3 regions of the Neomicrococcus aestuarii genome follow, and region 2 is predicted to be linked to each of the others. Evidence: predicted binding sites of a transcription regulator. Region 2 holds the regulator's gene; each other region holds the start of a gene.
The links. Region 2 encodes LexA, which represses DNA repair genes until DNA is damaged. Its sites were predicted from a motif close to TCGAACANNTGTTCGA; they were not measured.

Region 1 (6,082 bases), 250 kb from region 2:
CGCGGGGCTGTCTGCGATCCTGATTGCGCGTTTCTTTCCAGAAACCGCGATCGCGTGGATTTTCCCCGGCCCGGAGACTCCTCGCGCCATCCAAGAGACGGTGACGTTTGCTGGCGAAGAAGTGATGTCCCAAGTCACGCCCGTGATTGCGAGTCCCGCACTGGTTGCGCTGACGTGTTTCGGCGTGGGGCTCTTGGTGATCTTGCTGGATCTGCTTGCATTCGGGGTTGGCTTCCCGGCGATCGCGGGCCTGATCCCCGCGTCCTTGCTGATTGTGGCGGCGCTGGTCAAGACCAACGGAGCCGGAATCGTGGCTCTTGCGGCGACCGCTGCGGCGTATCTGCTGCTGCTCGCGGTGGCGCAATCGGTCTCCAGCTCGCGGGTTCCCGGCGGACGGTTGCCGAGTCTCCTCGCGATTGTGGCGGCCGGTCTCGCCGCGATCCTGCTAGTGCCCGCGGCCATTCCGGGCTTCACCTCCGGGGTACTGCCGGAAGGCAAGCGGCTCTACCTGTTTGGGGAGCCGACGGGCGTGAATCCGGTGCTGAACTTGGGCGCCAACCTGAGCCAGCCCCTCGCGATCGACACCATCCACTACTACACGGATTCCGAGGACCCGCTGTACTTGCGCACCGCGGTGGTGTCAGATCTTGCGGAGTCCCGATGGGCGCCCAGTGACATCGAGGACTCGCGGTTAGCGCTGGACCCTTCCGGAAGCATGCTCACGCCGCTTGATGGTGTTGGGACGGCGGACGGATACCCTTCGGTCTCTAACGGTGTTCGGATTCGCACGGAGAACTACAACAGCCCCTGGCTCCCCCTGCCCAACTACTCAGAAACCGTCACCGGAATCTCCAGCGCGTGGGGCTGGAACGCGGCAACCTCCACCATTTTCTCCGGCACGGGAGCGGCCTCCAACGCCCTCGACTACACCGTTTCCATCAATCGTCCCGGGTGGGACGCCCAGGAGATGGCGAGCATCGCTCAGGCGGAGCGCCTTGAAAACTTCGTGCTGGCTCAGCGGTACCCAGAGGAAACACAGCTCAGCGGCTCCACGGAGGTCAGTGACACATATCAAGCGGTGCTCGAGGACGCCGCGCTTTCGGCGAACAGCACGGACAAGTTCTCGATCGCCGTGGCTATCCAGAACTACCTGCGCTCCACACGCTTCACCTACTCGGAGCAGACGCCACTCGAGCAAGGCTATGACGGTAACGGCGTGAACGTGGTGGATGAATTCTTGCGCGTCAAAGCCGGGTATTGCATCCACTTTTCCTCGGCCATGGCGCTCATGGCCCGCGAGGCAGGCATCCCCTCCCGCATTGTGGTGGGCTACGCGCCCGGGCGAGCCACCGGCAGCACCGAGGGTGAGCTAACCGAATTCGCGGTCTCCTCACGCAACGCTCACGCGTGGCCCGAACTCTATTTTGAGGGGTTGGGATGGGTACCTTTCGAGCCGACGCCCGGCCGCGGTACCACTCCTTCCTACGCTCCGGAGGCCACAGCTCAGGCCGCGTCCAGCAGCGCGAGCGAGGAGGCTCCGTCCCAGAGCGCATCCTCGAGTGCCGCGGCGACGGAGTCTGCGACGCCGAGCGAGACCCCCGAGGTTGCCATTAGCGCATCGTCGGGCGACACGAACAACGGCGAGCTGGTTCGCACCGTGCTGACCGTGATCGGGGTGCTTGCCCTGACGGCGCTGTTGCTGCTGATCCCGGCAATCATTCGCCAGCTGCGGCGGCGCGGCGCCCTCGCAACCATTCGCGATCCCGAATCCGCCCCGGCCGCTCGCGCGATTGCTGCGTGGCGCGAACTCACGGACACCGCGCGCGACTACGGTGTCCGGCAACGCCCGCAGGAGACCGCCGCGGCGTTCGCTAACCGGCTTGCGGGCGTCTTGCGAAGCTCTCCTGCTCCTGATTCAGAGGCGGGTGCAGCAGTTACTGAAGCACCCAATTTCCAGTACGACGACGCAGGCTCACTTTCGCGATTGCGCTCAGCTTTTGAGGTGGCCCGGTACGCTGCGGCTGACTCCGGTGTCGGTCCAAGAGCGGGAGCCGACGCCGGTGTGGATTCTGGCAAGAGTTCCGGCAGCGATTCCGGCTCTGATCTGGCTCAAGACCTCGCCACGGTGACCCGCGCCCTGCAGCGCCGAGCAGATGCTCGCGAGCGTTTCCGCGCGCGTTTCTGGCCCGCCTCCGTCATGAACCGGGGATCCTAGCCCTAAGTGGAGGGGGTAGCCGGGGAGGGCTCTACGCTGTAGATTGACGCGCATGACTGGACCCGTTCCGTACATCCTGTTCCCCGGAACCGCGCGCACCGCGCTCGAGTTCTACCACGCTGTCTTTGGCGGAAGCATTGAAATGTATTCCCTCAAAGACCTGAGCCGCACCGACGGACCACAAGAGAACATCGGCCACGGCCAACTCACCGGCGAGGTAAACCTGTTCGCTGCCGATGCCTCAGACACAGACACCACCGTCAAAACCGAGGGCCTCATGATGGCCCTCTTGGGCACGACGACACCGGCAACGCTACGCGAGTGGTTCGCCAAGCTGTCCGAGGGCGGCACAGTGATCGATCCGCTCACCGCCAAACCGTGGGGCGATACCGATGGCCAGGTCGTGGATTGCTATGGACTCCACTGGCTCATCGGTTACCAAGGTACCGACAGCGCAATGTCCTAAGAACGCTTTGCCACTCCGACGACAGTCGGCTGCCGGCTGCCGCCTGCCGGCTGCTGACTGCAGTCTGCTGTCTGCTGTCTGCTGTCTGCTGTCGAACATCCGGCCCAACGCTGTTGCTGAGCGTTGGGCCCCTCTATTCAGTTTTCAAGACAACATGAACTTCGCACGGCCAATGGTTGTGGCCTGCTGGTTGTTGACGCGGGCAGGATGGGCCCCGTTCGGCGGCCCTCTTCGTGCGCACGCTCATGCCGGTGTTGCCTGATCTATTTGCAGGTCATCGGCTAGTGCGCGGGATACGACTCCTCGGTATCGATGGTTTTCCGGACAAAGCTCTAGCCGGTGGCTTCTTCGGCGCTGCCGAACCCAAGAATCTCGGGATGAAAGTGGTAGTTCCGTCGTGGTTTCTGATCTGGATCGACCGCTTTCGGCGGCACCCAATAAGGCACGGCTCTGCTCATGTCGATCTTCCATGGAGTGTCATGCACGAGCTTGTGGTGAAAATGGCAAACCAGCGCCCCGTTCTCGATGGTGGTCGGTCCGCCCTTGCTCCATTCCTGAACGTGGTGCGCTTCGCAACCATCCGCAGGAACCGTGCATCCCGGTGCGGAACACCCGAGATCTCTCGCGTACAAGATCTTCCGTTGCTCTGTAGTGAAAAGTCTCTGCGGTGCCCCAACGTCAAGGACTCGTCCTTCACCGTTCAATACGACTGGCAGGATGTCAGCATTGCAGGCGATTCGTCGAATCAAGCCTGGGTCGATCGGTCCGACCTGCGCCGAGTGCGATTGGAAGGTCTTCGCCGAAGCAATCCGACCTTGCAACGTCTCCTCATCGATCGTCACCATGACCTGAGGACGCAAACCGCCGTTCCATGGGAGCTTGTTCGTGGACAGCCCGGCTTGAATCGAGCGCATCAGTCCGTCAGCGAGCTTCTGTGGACGTGTTCGAATGTCTTTCAGCTCGCCCGCCACGGCATCATCATCTGATGGGCACGAAACGGCGTCATCTAAAAGGGTGTCCGATGAACCGTTTGCACCGTTTGCACCGTTTGTGGTCTTGATGCGTGGATTCGCTTCAAACGAGGAGCCCGCGAGAAGGGTCGCCCATTGCTCATCATCCAAATAGAATTCGCCATGGTTCAACCCGTACTTGCGGCCGATCAGGTGCAAGCCTTGAAATTGTTTCGCCAGCTCCGGGGTCGGCTGAATGTTCTTCGTGTTCAAACGGTTCAACCAGTTCTTACCGACCGTCGTCACCAACGGTGCTCCACCTTGATGCTGGGCGTGAACAAGGGCGGCTTCCATCTCACGCCGCACCCGAGCAGTATCCAGTTCGGGCGTGGCATTTGAGAGGACTGTGGCTTTGTCGAGCTCACGAATCATCGTCGAAGCCACGGACAGGCTAGTCCCACCCTGATTGAACAGCTCGGCCACTGCCGGGTACTTCGGAGCTATCGGTTGACCGTATTCATCGGTGTTTTCCTGCAAGGAGTCGGCGAGAGCCACGCGCCGACGGATCTCAGACTTCGTCACGCCTAGTCGTTCAGCCAAACGCTCCTCAGGAGTTTTCGTGCGCAATCGCGTGCCCACTCCAGCAGCCTGAGCGTCCTGCGCCGCACGAACAAACGCGGCAGCGGCATGCACCTGAAACCGCGTGAGAAACCGGGACATGGCTTCGACTGCGTCAGCATACTCCGCCCATTGGTCATCGCTGAGTCGGGTCAGCTGGGTGTCGGATAGGGAATCGAACTCAGCCCGCAAAGAGTCTGAGTAAGTGAGCATTCGTTGGAGTAGTGGCGTGGTGGTCATGCGATCAGCCCCCGTAGCCTCGGGATCGAATTGATAAATCAACCCTATCGAACATACAAGCGAATAACCACTAAATCGGCTAATTTGTGGATAAGTATTTTTCATTTACCCACAGTTATAGATTATATGTTCGGATATCCACAACGCGTCGAAGAACAGTTCATCGCCGTCGTACTCAGTGCTTAAATACAAAGCGCGCCGCCTCCCCGAAAGGAAGCGACGCGCTATTGCGATTGAAGCTAAGAACTACTTAGCGTCAGCGAAAGGATCAGCAATGCCGATGTACTGCACGGTGGTGTATTCGTCGATACCCTCGGCACCGCCTTCACGGCCCAGACCGGACTGCTTCACGCCACCGAAAGGTGCCGCAGCGTTGGAGATGACGCCGGCATTGAAGCCCACCATGCCGAATTCGATCTGCTCAGCCACGCGCAAGAGCTTGGAGAAGTCCTTCGTGAAGACGTAGGACGCCAAGCCGTACTCGGAAGCGTTAGCCAGCTTGATGGCGTCAGCTTCGGTAGCGAACGTGGTGACAGGAGCAACCGGTCCGAAGATTTCCTGGCGGAGGATCTCGGCGTCGTTAGGCACGTTGTTCAAGACGGTTGGCTGGTAGAAGAAGCCATCGCCTTCTACCTTCTGGCCGCCGGTAACCACGGAAGCGCCGGCAGAAACAGCAGCCGTCACGAGCTCGTGGATGTCATCGCGAGCGCCCGAGTCGATGATGGGGCCAACCTGCGAATCTTCTTCGGTACCGCGGCCCAGCTTCAAAGCAGACAAAGCGGCAGCGAACTTCTTGGTGAACTCATCGGCAACCGTGTCCTGAACCAAGAAACGGTTAGCGGCGGTGCAAGCCTCGCCCATGTTGCGCATCTTGGCAGCCATGGCGCCTTCAACAGCCTTGTCCAGGTCAGCGTCTTCGAAGACGATGAACGGAGCGTTGCCGCCAAGTTCCATCGAGGTGCGCAGCACGTTGTCGGCGGCGTCCTTGAGCAACTGGCGTCCCACTGGGGTGGAGCCGGTGAAGGAGATCTTGCGGAGGCGGTGATCCTTCATGAGCGGACCGGAGATGCCGGATGCGGACTTGGAGGACACGATGTTCACGACACCTGCTGGGACGCCGGCCTCGATAAGGACCTGGCCAAACAGCTGGGAGGTGAGCGGGGTGAGCTTTGCTGGCTTCAAGATGGCCGTGCAACCTGCTGCGAGCGCTGGGCCGACCTTGCGGGTGGCCATGGCGAGCGGGAAGTTCCAGGGGGTCACTAGCAGGGCTGGGCCGACTGGCTTGCGCTGCACGAGGATCTTGTTCTTGCCTTCTGGGGTGGTGACGTAGCGGCCGTAGTCGCGCACTGCTTCTTCGGAGAACCAGCGCAAGAACTCGTTGCCGTAGGTGACCTCGCCGAGGGCTTCCTTGAAAGGCTTGCCCATTTCGAGGGTCATGATGAGGGCGAAGTCCTCGGCACGCTCAGCGATGATGTCGAAGGCGCGGCGAAGGATGATCGAGCGCTCGCGAGGAGCGGTCAGTGCCCACTTGGCCTGTGCTGCATCGGCAGCGTCGAGGGCTGCAATCGCGTCCTCGGAGGTAGCGGAGGCGAG
Region 2 (6,082 bases):
TGACGCTGTTTGTCGGCTTCAGGAAGTTCGCGCGTTGGGCCCCCATTTTCACCAGACCATCGCATCTATTCACGCATTCATTCAGGGCATTTATCTGCCGCCAGTCGCGTTGTCATCAGTACAGAAATCACGCACGCCGGTATCCTGAAATGCAGTATCACGAAGGACTCCATGACCTCCCACAATTCATCACATCAGTCGGATTCTCAGGCCGCGCAGGAAGCCGCTGAGAAATCCGAACGCGAAATCCAGGCCGTTATTGACCGGATTTTGGCGCACGACGACGCAGCCTCGCCTTCGCAGGACGGTTCCGGACATTCCCCGGAGGACGGCGAAGAGCTCGGCGGAACGTCGTCGGCGCTGTCGCGCGGGCGCGCTCAAGCGCTGTCCAGTCTTGATCGCGAGCACTCCGAATGGGACGGCGATCAGCAAGATCTTGCGGAACGTCGCGCCTTGCGTCGCGTCGCCGGTCTGTCCACCGAACTTGAAGACGTCACCGAAGTTGAATACCGCCAGTTGCGCCTCGAGCGCGTGGTGCTTGCCGGTATTTGGTCCGATGGCACCATCGAGGACGCGGAGAATTCCTTGCGCGAACTCGCTGCTCTCGCGGAGACGGCGGGTTCGGAAGTTCTCGATGGACTTTTGCAGCGGCGCATGAAGCCGGACCCAGGAACGTTCTTGGGCTCAGGTAAAGCGCAGGAACTGCGAGAGATCGTCGCCGCCGAAGGCGCGGATACCGTGGTCATTGACTCGGAGCTGGCTCCTTCACAACGACGTGCCCTCGAAGACATCGTCAAGGTCAAAGTTATTGACCGCACGGCATTGATCTTGGACATCTTCGCGCAGCATGCGAAGAGCCGTGAAGGTCGCGCCCAAGTGGAACTCGCGCAGCTCGAATACCTCTTGCCACGTTTGCGTGGTTGGGGTGAATCGATGTCCCGGCAGGCCGGTGGTCGTGTTGGTGCTGCTGGGGGCGGCATTGGTTCTCGTGGCCCGGGTGAAACGAAAATCGAGCTCGATCGTCGTCGTATTAGAACCCGCATGGCGAAACTGCGCCGCGAAATCCAAGCCATGAAACCGGCTCGCGAAGCTAAGCGAGCCAACCGTAAGCGCAACGATGTTCCGTCTGTTGCCATCGCGGGCTATACGAACGCAGGCAAGTCCTCGGTGCTGAACCGATTGACCAATGCTGGCGTCCTTGTGGAGAACGCGCTCTTCGCAACCTTGGATCCCACGGTTCGTAGGACGCAGACGGAGGACGGTATTGAATACACGCTCACCGACACCGTCGGTTTCGTGCGTTCCTTGCCCACGCAGCTGGTCGAGGCCTTCCGTTCCACGCTTGAGGAAATCGGGGATTCTGACCTGATTCTTCACGTCGTGGATGGATCGCACCCGGATCCGGAAGGACAGATTCGTGCTGTTCGCGAAGTGCTTCGGGACATCGATGCACAGAACATCCCGGAGGTCATTGTCCTGAATAAGGCCGATGCCGCGGATCCTTATGTGCTCGAGCGCATCAAGAACCGCGAACCGCGCACTATGGTGGTTTCGGCTCGAACCGGTTACGGAATCGAGGAGCTTCTTCAGGAAGTGTCCGAGTCCATTCCACGTCCCGGCGTGGAGCTGGATGTGGTGATTCCGTATCAGCGTGGTGACTTGGTCAGCCGTCTGCACGAGCAATCGGCGGAAATTATCGCCATGGATCACGTGGAGGAGGGTACTCGCATGCATATCAAGGTGCGCCAGGACTTTGCGGCCGAGCTGGAACCCTTTGTGGTAACTCCTTCGGAGGGCGCTACCCAAGCATGATCGATGAGGAGCTGAACGGCGCCGAGCGCGTTGATGAACTGCTGACGCTTGCCGTGTCCAAAATGGGCGGGCAAGCGCGTTCCGGGCAACACGAAATGGCCCAAAAGGTGATCGAATCCTTTGAAAAGGGTGGGCACCTTTTGGTCCAGGCCGGCACCGGAACGGGAAAGTCTTTGGGGTACCTGGTGCCCTCGATTTATCACTCGCTCAGCGCCGAGAAGCCCATCATCATCTCCACCGCTACTCTGGCGCTCCAAAGCCAGATTGTGGGCCGTGACCTTCCGCGGCTCTTGAAGAACCTGGAACCCGAGTTACCTCGTCCCGTGGATGCGGTCCTGCTGAAGGGCCGCTCCAACTACGTGTGCAAGCACAAGCTGGGCGGGGGATACCCGGAGGAGCCCACGGATGCGCTGTTCGATTGGGCCGACGGTGCGGCCGCCGCTCCCCATCAAGCTGCCTCGCCTTCGAGCGCTCTGGGGCAAGAAATTGTTCGTTTGCGGGATTGGGCTGAAGACACCGAAACCGGTGACCGCGACGAGTTGACGCCCGGCGTCTCGGACAAGGCCTGGCGCCAGGTGTCCGTCAGCGCGATCGAGTGCCTAGGGTCGCAACGCTGCCCTATGGCGGAAGAGTGTTTCAGCGAGTTGGCCCGTAAAAAGGCTGCGCAAGCCGACATTGTGGTCACCAACCACGCGCTCTTGGCGATCGCCGCTTTCGAAGGTCTTGCCGTCCTGCCAGAGTTCGACATTGTGGTGGTGGATGAAGCCCACGAGCTCGAGGATCGTGTCACCAATTCGGTGACCAAGCCGCTGTCCGTCGCCACGATCTCCGCGGCTGCCAGTGCGGCACGCAAGCACGCCAAAGTCATTGTGGAGCCACTCGAACGAGCCAATAGAGCCTTCGAGGAATCCGTCTCTAGCGTGTCTGATGGTCTTTTGCCACGCGGTATTACCGAGGAGCAACGAGAAGCGCTCACCATGGTGCGGGAGGCCGCCCGCGTGGTTGCCTCGGATATCAAGATTGACTCTGCGAATCCGGACGGAGCCATGCAGATGGCGAAGTCGCAGATCATGTACATCGTGGAACAAGCCGAGCGTCTCTTGGAAGCTTCTCCCCAGTACGACGTCGTGTGGGCGGCTCGCCCGCGCGAGTTTGTGCCTGGTAGTGGGTACCAGTCCGCATCAGAAGATTCCCCCGCAGTTCTGCACGTCGCCCCACTTTCTGTGGGAATGCAACTGAGGGAGGGGCTCTTCGCAGATCGTACCGTCGTGCTCACGAGCGCAACGCTAGCGATTGGCGCGGCGTTCGATACCGCCGCCGGAAACCTTGGGCTCAGAGGCGATGGTGCGCCGTCGTGGTCCGGAATCGACGTCGGCAGCCCGTTTGACTACTCCAAGCAGGGTGTCCTCTACGTGGCGAAGCACCTTGACGCACCCTCGCGAGACGTCAACCCACGCACATACGACGAGATCGAGCGATTGATCAACGCCTCCGAAGGCGGAACGCTCGCCCTCTTCTCCTCCCGCCGAGCGGCCGAAGAAGCCGCCGAAGAACTGCGGCGTCGCGTGGACTATGACATTTTGTGCCAAGGCGAATCGAGCATGAAGGCACTCGTCGAAGAGTTCTCTGAGAATGAAGCTACGTGTCTCTTCGGCACCATGTCCTTGTGGCAAGGCGTTGACGTCCCGGGCACCTCATGCCGACTTGTCATCATTGACCGAATTCCGTTCCCGCGCCCCGACGAACCCCTCGTGAAGGCACGCACACAGGACGTTGATCGTCGCGGTGGCAGCGGCTTTATGAGCGTGTCCGTCAGTAGCGCGGCCACTAAGCTGGCGCAGGGTGCTGGCCGTCTGATTCGTTCCACGGATGATCGTGGCGTCGTCGCAATCTTGGATTCTCGTCTCGTCAGCCGGCGCTATGGAGGGTTCATCAAGGCGTCCCTGCCGCCAATGTGGTCCACCACGGATCCCGACGTCGTGACGGGTGTCCTTAAACGACTAGCGGCCGCCGCCAAGAATCAGGCGACGACCGCTTAGAAGCGACCCTTTCGAAGCGACCGCTCAGTAAAGACCGCTCAGTAAAGACCGCTGAGAAACGAAATTAGAAATGAAACACGGATTGCTGCGAGCTAGATAGCGCGTAGGACGGAAACCACGCGACCCATGATGGTGGCGTGATCGCCCAAAATCGGTTCGTAGTTCGTGTTCTGCGGCAAAAGCCACGTGTGACCATCGCGCTGACGGAACGTCTTGACCGTGGCTTCATCGTCCAGCAGAGCCGCAACAATGTCTCCGTTATTGGCGGAGTTCTGGCGACGAACAACTACCCAGTCACCGTCCGCAATGGCGGCGTCGATCATTGAGTCGCCAGCGACCTTCAGCATGAAGAGTTCGCCTTGACCGGTGAGAACTCGCGGCAAGAGCATGGTGTCTTCCACCGACTGCTCGGCAAGAATTGGTCCGCCGGCGGCGATACGTCCCACGAGCGGAACGGCGACGAGATCGTCGTTATCTACGAAAACGGTGCGGCCTTCAGGTATAGAGGCGGACGTATCAGAGTTCTGGACCGAGGATTCCTTGGCGAAAGCTTTTTGCTCTTCAGCCCACTTCTTAGCCTCGACCTTTTCGATCAGCAATTCGATAGCACGGGGACGGTTAGGGTCACGACGGATGACTCCACGCTGCTCGAGCTGTGCAAGCTGATAGGTCACGCTGGAAAGCGATGCTAGTCCGGCGGCGTCGCCGATCTCTCGCATGGTGGGAGGGTAGCTGTTTTCTTCGATCAAACGATGAATGACATCAACGATCTGAAGCTGCCGACTGGTGAGTCCTGGGAAGTGCGCGTTGGCACGTTCCTGAATCTTGGTCATTGTCCGCCGTGTCATGTTCCGGTCCCGTCTCTTGCCGTCGATTGACGTTCCATCTTTTGACGAAAGTCCCCGAGTTTGCCTGCTGAATTCGGAATCTATGTTCTAAGTGTCAGTACCCGTGAGGACACTAGTTCTAGCAGCTTCCGTTGCACTAACACTACGGTACCTGCGCACGTCTTTGAAAGATTTGTTCGAGTGTGTCTCGACAATCATCGAAGATACGTGCTAGAAATGTTCTATAGGTTTTCGAAGCAGTATTCGAGGCGGGGCGAAAAGTCGCCCAAGTCTTCGAAAGAATGAAGGGGAGAACAATGACTATTGCCGCAATTTCATCGCCGTTCCGCGCGACTGCAGGCCGCTCGTCGTTGACCGATTTTTCGAAAGCACGTCCTCGCACGGCACAGCGACCGGCGAAGCTTCAACTCACCCGCAAGGGCCGTCTGGTGTTCATCGGGATCCCGTCCATGACCTTGGCAGCCGCCTTGCTGGCGCTCGTTGGGCTGTTCACCAGCCCCGTGCTGGCAGGATCCACGGCACCTTCAAGTGTTGACGCCGTCCAGGTCACCGTCTTGCAGGGTGACTCCTTGTGGAGCATCGCTGAAGCAGTGGCTCCAGGTCAGGATCCCCGCGAAACCATCGAACAGATTCAGGAATTGAACGTCATCGATGGCAAGACCTTGCGCGTTGGTCAGGAAATTTTCGTTCCGGTTCACCCATAACCGAACTTCGCCACTGGAACGCCACTGGAACTAGGACCACTGGAACTAGGACCACTGGAACTAGGTCGGTCCGCGGGGAATGGGGCTGGCCTGGAGCCGGCCGGGAGTCAGTGTAGCGACAGATATCACTACGTGCATTCCAGTCATGACGACTCAAAATTCCGGTCCGCTGTTCGTCTTTGCCTAGAATTGACTGGTGAATCAGTCAATGGATCCTTTTGAACGTCTGCCGCTTCGGGACAACCTTCGCGGACTGAAGCCGTATGGTGCGCCACAGCTTGACGTGCCGAACATGCTCAACGTCAACGAGAACACTCATCCGCTTCCTGTTGAAGTACGTGATTCCATTGCCGAGGACGTGCGCGCAGCAGCTGCGAACCTCAATCGCTACCCGGACCGCGAGTTCTCAGAACTACGCGAACGCCTGGCCGGCTACTTGGGGCACAACCTAACAGCCGCAAACATCTGGGCCGGCAACGGTTCCAACGAGGTTCTCCAGCACATCCTCCAAGCGTTCGGTGGACCAGGCCGCTCGGCCATGGGTTTCCCTCCCACCTACTCGATGTACCCGCTCCTTGCTGCCGGTACCGACACCGAATACATCAAGGGCGTCCGTGCAGACGACTTCGAACTAAGCGCCGAGTCCGCAGCTCAGCAGGTTCGTGAAGCACAGCCAAAC
Region 3 (6,082 bases), 1.3 Mb from region 2:
ACCCGTTCACGCTAGTGCCATTCGTGCTGCCAAGATCCTCCACGAAAATGCCATTAGCGTCGCGGAAAATCTCAATATGTTTGCGGCTCACGCGCGAATCATCCACCGTGATATCCGCTTCTTTAGAACGACCAATCACAATAGCGCTCGCGTTAATGGCGAAACGCTTGCCGTTGACCTCGATCACCGGCTGCGTGCGTGGCGCTTCGGCCGGTCGCTGCGGGGGAGGAGCGGGCGTGTTGACCGGCTGAGGGGCCGGGCGGGATGCGGCAGCAGGAGCCGCTTGGGGCCGTGCGACGGGTGCGGCAGGTGCGGCAGCGCGAGGCTGAGGCGCCGCCGACGGGGTCTGCGCGGGGGCTTGCGTCGGGGCAGGAGGATTCGTGCGGCGCGGAGCAGGAGTCTCGGGCTCGCCATCCTTGGACATCGTGGCGTGAATCTTGATGAGCCCGGGGCGAGTATCAGCGTTCTTCTTGAAAGAGACACGAACGGAACCCTGCAATGTGTAGGACTGCGAATGTGCGTGATCCAGGGCAACATCGCACAGTTCTTCAGCCAACGTGGGACCCCACTCGCGCGCTGAAGCAAAATCATCGGGAGACAAGAGGATGTCAAAGTTATTTGGCGCCAGCGTGCGTCCCTGAGAGAGCGCGAAAGAACGCGCGTCCATCTCATTGCGCAAACGGCTAGCAATCTCCACAGGTTTGATGCCGTCCTGGGCGGAGCCTCGGAAAACGCTCGTGACGAGCTTCTCTAGACCACGCTCTACATTGTCTACAAGTCCCATGCGCACTCCTCCCTCTACACCTGCACAGCTTTTCCGATACTACGTGACCGTGCTGTGAGCTATCTCCAGAATCCCATGAATTTCGCCGATCTGTGCGGACATTCTTGCGATCGAACTCCCTATTATTCATCTCGATTAGGCGGAGCGCATGAGCCGCAAGTATGATTATCTACGCTTCGCAACCACGAAGTTCTCTCTGGGGCTTCGGTTGTGGATTGCGCGCGAGTGGCGGAATTGGCAGACGCGCTGGCTTCAGGTGCCAGTGCTCGCAAGGGCGTGCGGGTTCAAGTCCCGCCTCGCGCACAAAAAAATTAGCGATGCTGTGGTCTCGAGTAATTCGAGATTCACAGCATCGCTTTTTTGTTTCCGGCCTTGTTTCCGGTTGCGGAATTTCTAGGACGACGACGCAGCTTGCGTTGACAGCGCAAGCCGAGGCCGCGTCGTCGTCATCTAAATAGGGCTACTGAAGTACTCCAGCGAGGACAAGCGCACTGATTGGCTGGGTTTCAGAACCAAGGGAAGTACCCAAAGCCGCGTATGTACCCTCGTAGGCCGTCACTGTGGCGCTATAGGTGGTCAGAGCATTGAGTGACGTTACTGCATTCTCGGCAAGCCTGTACGTCACGGCAAAGTCGATTGACGCGCCCGGTGCAATGGTGTGATTCCCGAAGTCGATGAAAGTATTTGTGGTGTCGGGGTTGGAACCATTGTCAGTCGTCGACCGACCCGCAATGGTTGCCTCGGCCGTGCCGGAAGGGGACGTCACAGAATTGACGGTAAGCCCAACGTAGCTTCCCGTGCTAACGATGGCAGCAATTCCGCTGGTAAACGCGATGGTGACTTGCGCTGTGAGGGGTCCAGTGAAGCTTGAGGCGGTTGGTGGATTCGTGAATCGGATGGTTTGTGGCCACCTCTGTTCCAATACGGATGCATCGACGGTGGCGTCGAAGAGCGCGAGATTCGCCCCGACTAGCGGTTGATTGTAAATGTCTGCCCATCCCACGAGGAGGCTGTGGGTGGACGCCGCGGCGAACGGCGCAACACCGGCAGCTGCGATGACGGGTGCAGACCAGGCTGCGGCGGAAACTACTCGGCGACGGGATGGCTTGGAGTTTCGTGAAGTTTCGGCGGAGTCGTGGTGTGACACGGAGTCCCTCTCTTGATACCTACTAGTCAGATGGCTTTTCAAGACAAGTAGACGCAACTGAGGAGGTTACGCGTGAGCTGTTCGGTGCACTTTGGCGCAAATTAATGAGCCGTTGTCGCGAATCGCCGCAACCGTGTCCTGATGTGTCACAAAAGGGTGTCGCTGTGCGTCGCGGGTCCGTGTTACATCGCTTCGAACTCGGGCACGTTGTCGGTTGCTCGGAGTGCACGTTGCAGTGCGGCTCGCGAGGTGAACCCCACTTGTTTCGCAATGCTTTCCAGAGAGTTGGAGTGACCTTCCGGCGAGGACATGAGCTGGCGAGCCGCGTCCACGCGAAGGTTGCGGAGGGTCCCGGCTACGGTGGTGCCCTCCCTGGTGAAGGCGCGTTGGAGGTTTCTCAGGGACGCGCAGAGGTCCTTTGCCAACCGGGTTGGCGTGAATTCAGGGTCTGCCGAATGGGCGATCATAAGCCGAAGCGCGCGCTGGTACAGGCTTGCCGGTAGCCGTGGCTGCGCTTCGTCTGAGTGTTTGCTCGCGAGCATCACGGCGACAAGCTGACTTGCCAAGAGATCCTGCACTACAAACTGTGAGAATCGATCCTCGGGATGGTCAACAGCAGTCACACCTTCCACAAATCTCATGACAGGATGCAGCACGCTGTTGGGTGCCTCGATCTTGCCTGCGATTGCATCCAGGTGTACGCCTGCCTCGGTCAATCGGCGGTAGGGCACGGAGATCACGTAGAGCGTTGAGTTCACGGGCCATTCAACATGCGCGCTGATGGAGGTGAGGGCGTAGAGAGCTTCGCCCGCAAGTAGTCGAATGGGCGGCTTGTCGGGATTCTTGGGTGTCAGTGACATGCTTCCGGCCGCCACAAAGACCAACCGGATCAGGTCCGCATCCGGCGTCGCTTGCCTGTCCGCGGATCCGCGGCGAACGTCCACGCGATAGGCGGCGTGATCGCCCACAACCGATCCTCGGGCATGCAGAAGCCAATCGGGGGCAGCGTTTTCATACGAGCCCACGTGGTTCGATGCCGATGGATGGCGCGGACGACGTGTGGTGTGCGCGCTCGTCGGTGTTGAGCGCGGTGAGCCAAGCATCAGAGAGAGACGCTGGGCTCCGGGTTGGTCTGGCTTAGGCAGCTTTGTTCCTCCTGCGCGAACATGCGATCGAAGCCAAAGGTGACGAGAATAGGCGCGCTGGGAAACGCAACTTACGTAATAAGATTACGGCATAAGTGGCATCTGACATGCGTAAATGCATTTCTGGGAGTAATAAAGAAGATGCAGAAAACTTGTGGGAGATGAGCCCTGAAATTCCGGAGGTTTCCGGCAAACAGAAAACTCACTACCGCAACACAGCATTCTTCAAGGTGAGGCTCTTATCGTTGTCAGTACCTCAAAAGGTGCGAGTGATGATAGAAAGCCCCAGCCGATTCCCTTGGCTGGGGCTTTCGCCTTAAAGCTCCCGCTTTCTTCTTCCGGATTGCTGGGGTGAATTTTTTTGATTACGACGACGGAGCTTGCGTCTAGCGCCAAGGTTCCGTTCCTTTCAGGGTCACTTTCGTGCGGGATTCACCCACAGGCACGCGTTTTCCTACTTATTTAGAACATTTGTCCACATTCGAAGATTCTTATTCTAAGTGTCATGGCTGATGCATAGAGTTGTGGTTATGGAAGTCCCGAGTTCTTCGGACCTGCTCAACCTTCTGTCCACCTTCAATGCGACCGATTTATCGGTAAACGAGCTTCGAGATCACTATGTGGTCTTGCAAAGACATCTTGCGCTTCTTCAAGAAGCCACCCGGGTGGTGCCGGCGAGCGTCACCGAGCTGGATCAACTGGGTGTAGCGGCTGAAGCGACTGCACATCGGATCGGGGCGGTGCAGGTTGAAGTTGCAGCCCGAGTAGAACAGGGCGTCGAGGCGCTGATGCGGGACGAAGCAAATCCTTACCGCCGGTCCAAATATCGTTCCGCGGTGGAGCGTCTGTCCCAATTGCTGCACATCAACCCGGGGGAGGTGCATAAGCGCCTCGAGGTCGCTCACGCTGTGTCTGCGGCCCAGGGTGGCGCTGTTGAGGGAGGCCCAATGCACGTTCCTGTCGGCGAAGCTTTCGAAGCAGGGTCTATCTCGGTTGCGAACGCTTCCCGAATCGTCGCTGGAGTTGAGAAGCTACGTACTCCCATTTCTCAAGTCAGCGCTAGCGAGCAAGAAACCGACGAACTGTGCGAACGAATGGAATCCGAGCTTGTCTATACGGCCCAAACTGGTACCCCGAAAGCTGTCGATCGATTGCTGAAAACGTGGGAACACCGAGTCAACGCGCTAGGAGTCCTTCCTACTCAAGCCGTGAAACAGGACTATCAGGGCGCATTCTATGCGGGCCGAAAATTCGGGCTTCATGAGTGGGTGTTGCGAATGGACGATCTTCAACACGAAACGTTCATGACCGCCTACGCTCCTGAGCTAAACCCGCGATCCACTGACCACGTTGGCGGAGACGCAGAGATAGACGTGGACGGACGTGGCGAGCCGTTGCCCTTGGCGGCAGACGAAAACGGGAAGCCCATTGAAGCGCCCAAGGATTCGCGCTCGCGCGGTCAGAAGAAGCTGGACGGTGCACTCCATGCCATCAAAGTAGGACTGACGTCGGGGAAGCTCTCCCTCAATGGCGGCTACCAAGCTCAGGTGGTGGTGAACATTGACCACAAGAGTCTCGAGGCCCAGCTAGTGGCGAAAGACGGACTGTTTCGATCGGATGCTGTTCACTCCGGACCCATTAACCCCACTGCCATCCGCCAACTAGCCTGCAATGCGGAACTGCTGCCCGTTGTTCTGGGAGCGGGATCACAAGTAGTGGATTCGGGAAATCGCGCACGACTCTTCAGCGCGGAACAACGCAAAATCCTCTACGCGCGGGACAGAGGGTGCACCTTTCCTGGTTGCACCACTGGCGTGGACAGATGCGAGGCGCACCATGTCCACGAATACTCCCGAGGAGGTGTGACTACCTTGGAAAACGCTGCCATGGTCTGCTCGCACCACCATCACTTGGTGCATGAAACCGGCTGGGAAATCAGCATGCGCTCCGGTGTCCCGTACTGGACACCTCCAGTGGAAGAAGATTCGCGACGTCCACTTATGCGCAACGTTTACTTCCATCCGGAGAAGTCCACCCAACTTCCGCTGGCTGTCTAAGCGCTGATTCGTTGAAGGGCTGAGCCGGACAGAGTGCTGGGCCCGACAAAGCGCTGGGCTGATCAGAGTGTTGACCCGACGGAGTGATGAACCGGTTAGTAAGAAAGCTTTCGCGTGGGCCGAAGGGTCTTGATGCGACTGTGGATTGACAACTCAATAGTGCCGCTGGCGTGCCAATTGTGCCGTCGTTGTGCCCGCACTCTTGTGCTGAATCATGGCATCAGGATTGGACTCGTCTTTGCGTCAGTATTGGTCATCGTCCCCACGGAAGTCCCTGTGGAACACCAAGACAACAGATCTGAGCGCCAGGATGAAACCCATAAAGAGCAGAACGTATCCAATGAAGCTGTAGATGCGGATGCCATCGGTGAGCATGGGGCCGGTCTCAGCGGTGATGAGAACGATCGCCGCGAGCGTAGCGGAACCGGCAAGTACCGCGACAACCAACTGCTGAACGAGTCGATTGAGGAAGCCGCGGTCCGACGGATGCGCCAGCATGCGCACATTGAAGGAGAGGCGGCCCTGCTCCACGTCCTCGGTGATCTTGTTGATGCGACGAGGCAGTGATGCGAACGCGGGGATGGCCTGCATGAAACGCATTTCGGTTTGCTCAAAGATCTTCTTTGGCCCGAACTGCGCTGTTGCGATGCGTCGGCCTTCTTCGCGGGCAAGAAGCACCACATCGATGCTCGGGTCGATCAGTCGAAGCGTTCCTTCGAGAGCACCGAGTGCTCGGAAAGCCGCCGCGATTTGCGGAGGCACCGTGAAGCCGTGGCTCACCACGAGGGCAAAGAGCGCGGTGAACATTTCTGAGCTTCCGGCGCCGCTGAAACCGCCCCGATAGCGGACCATGAGCTGGCCGAGGGTGCGTTCGAACGCGCGCTCGTTGAGCTGGTCTGGACGATCCAGCAAGATGAGCATTGCATCGGTAGCAGCCTGATTGTCGTTC

Region 1: the regulator LexA is predicted to act here: its motif matches at 4,608-4,623, upstream of HD598_RS00495 (HNH endonuclease signature motif containing protein).
Region 3: the regulator LexA is predicted to act here: its motif matches at 3,540-3,555, upstream of HD598_RS07270 (HNH endonuclease signature motif containing protein).

What each region holds. Positions count from the first base shown of each region.
Region 1 covers NZ_JACHDR010000001.1:111,497-117,578, reverse strand. Annotated here, with positions in the region: gene HD598_RS00505 (DUF3488 and transglutaminase-like domain-containing protein) at 1-2,215, shown strand, start outside; gene HD598_RS00500 (VOC family protein) at 2,268-2,681, shown strand; gene HD598_RS00495 (HNH endonuclease signature motif containing protein) at 3,014-4,489, opposite strand; gene HD598_RS00490 (NAD-dependent succinate-semialdehyde dehydrogenase) at 4,736-6,082, opposite strand, start outside.
Region 2 covers NZ_JACHDR010000001.1:363,312-369,393, forward strand. Annotated here, with positions in the region: gene hflX (GTPase HflX) at 172-1,812, shown strand; gene HD598_RS01645 (ATP-dependent DNA helicase) at 1,809-3,851, shown strand; gene lexA (transcriptional repressor LexA) at 3,944-4,699, opposite strand; gene HD598_RS01655 (LysM peptidoglycan-binding domain-containing protein) at 4,996-5,403, shown strand; gene HD598_RS01660 (histidinol-phosphate transaminase) at 5,612-6,082, shown strand, end outside.
Region 3 covers NZ_JACHDR010000001.1:1,624,198-1,630,279, reverse strand. Annotated here, with positions in the region: gene HD598_RS07295 (FhaA domain-containing protein) at 1-784, opposite strand, end outside; tRNA gene HD598_RS07290 (tRNA-Leu) at 1,004-1,087, shown strand; gene HD598_RS07285 (hypothetical protein) at 1,245-1,931, opposite strand; gene HD598_RS13765 (helix-turn-helix domain-containing protein) at 2,114-2,899, opposite strand; gene HD598_RS07275 (hypothetical protein) at 3,172-3,396, shown strand; gene HD598_RS07270 (HNH endonuclease signature motif containing protein) at 3,607-5,133, shown strand; gene HD598_RS07265 (ABC1 kinase family protein) at 5,377-6,082, opposite strand, start outside.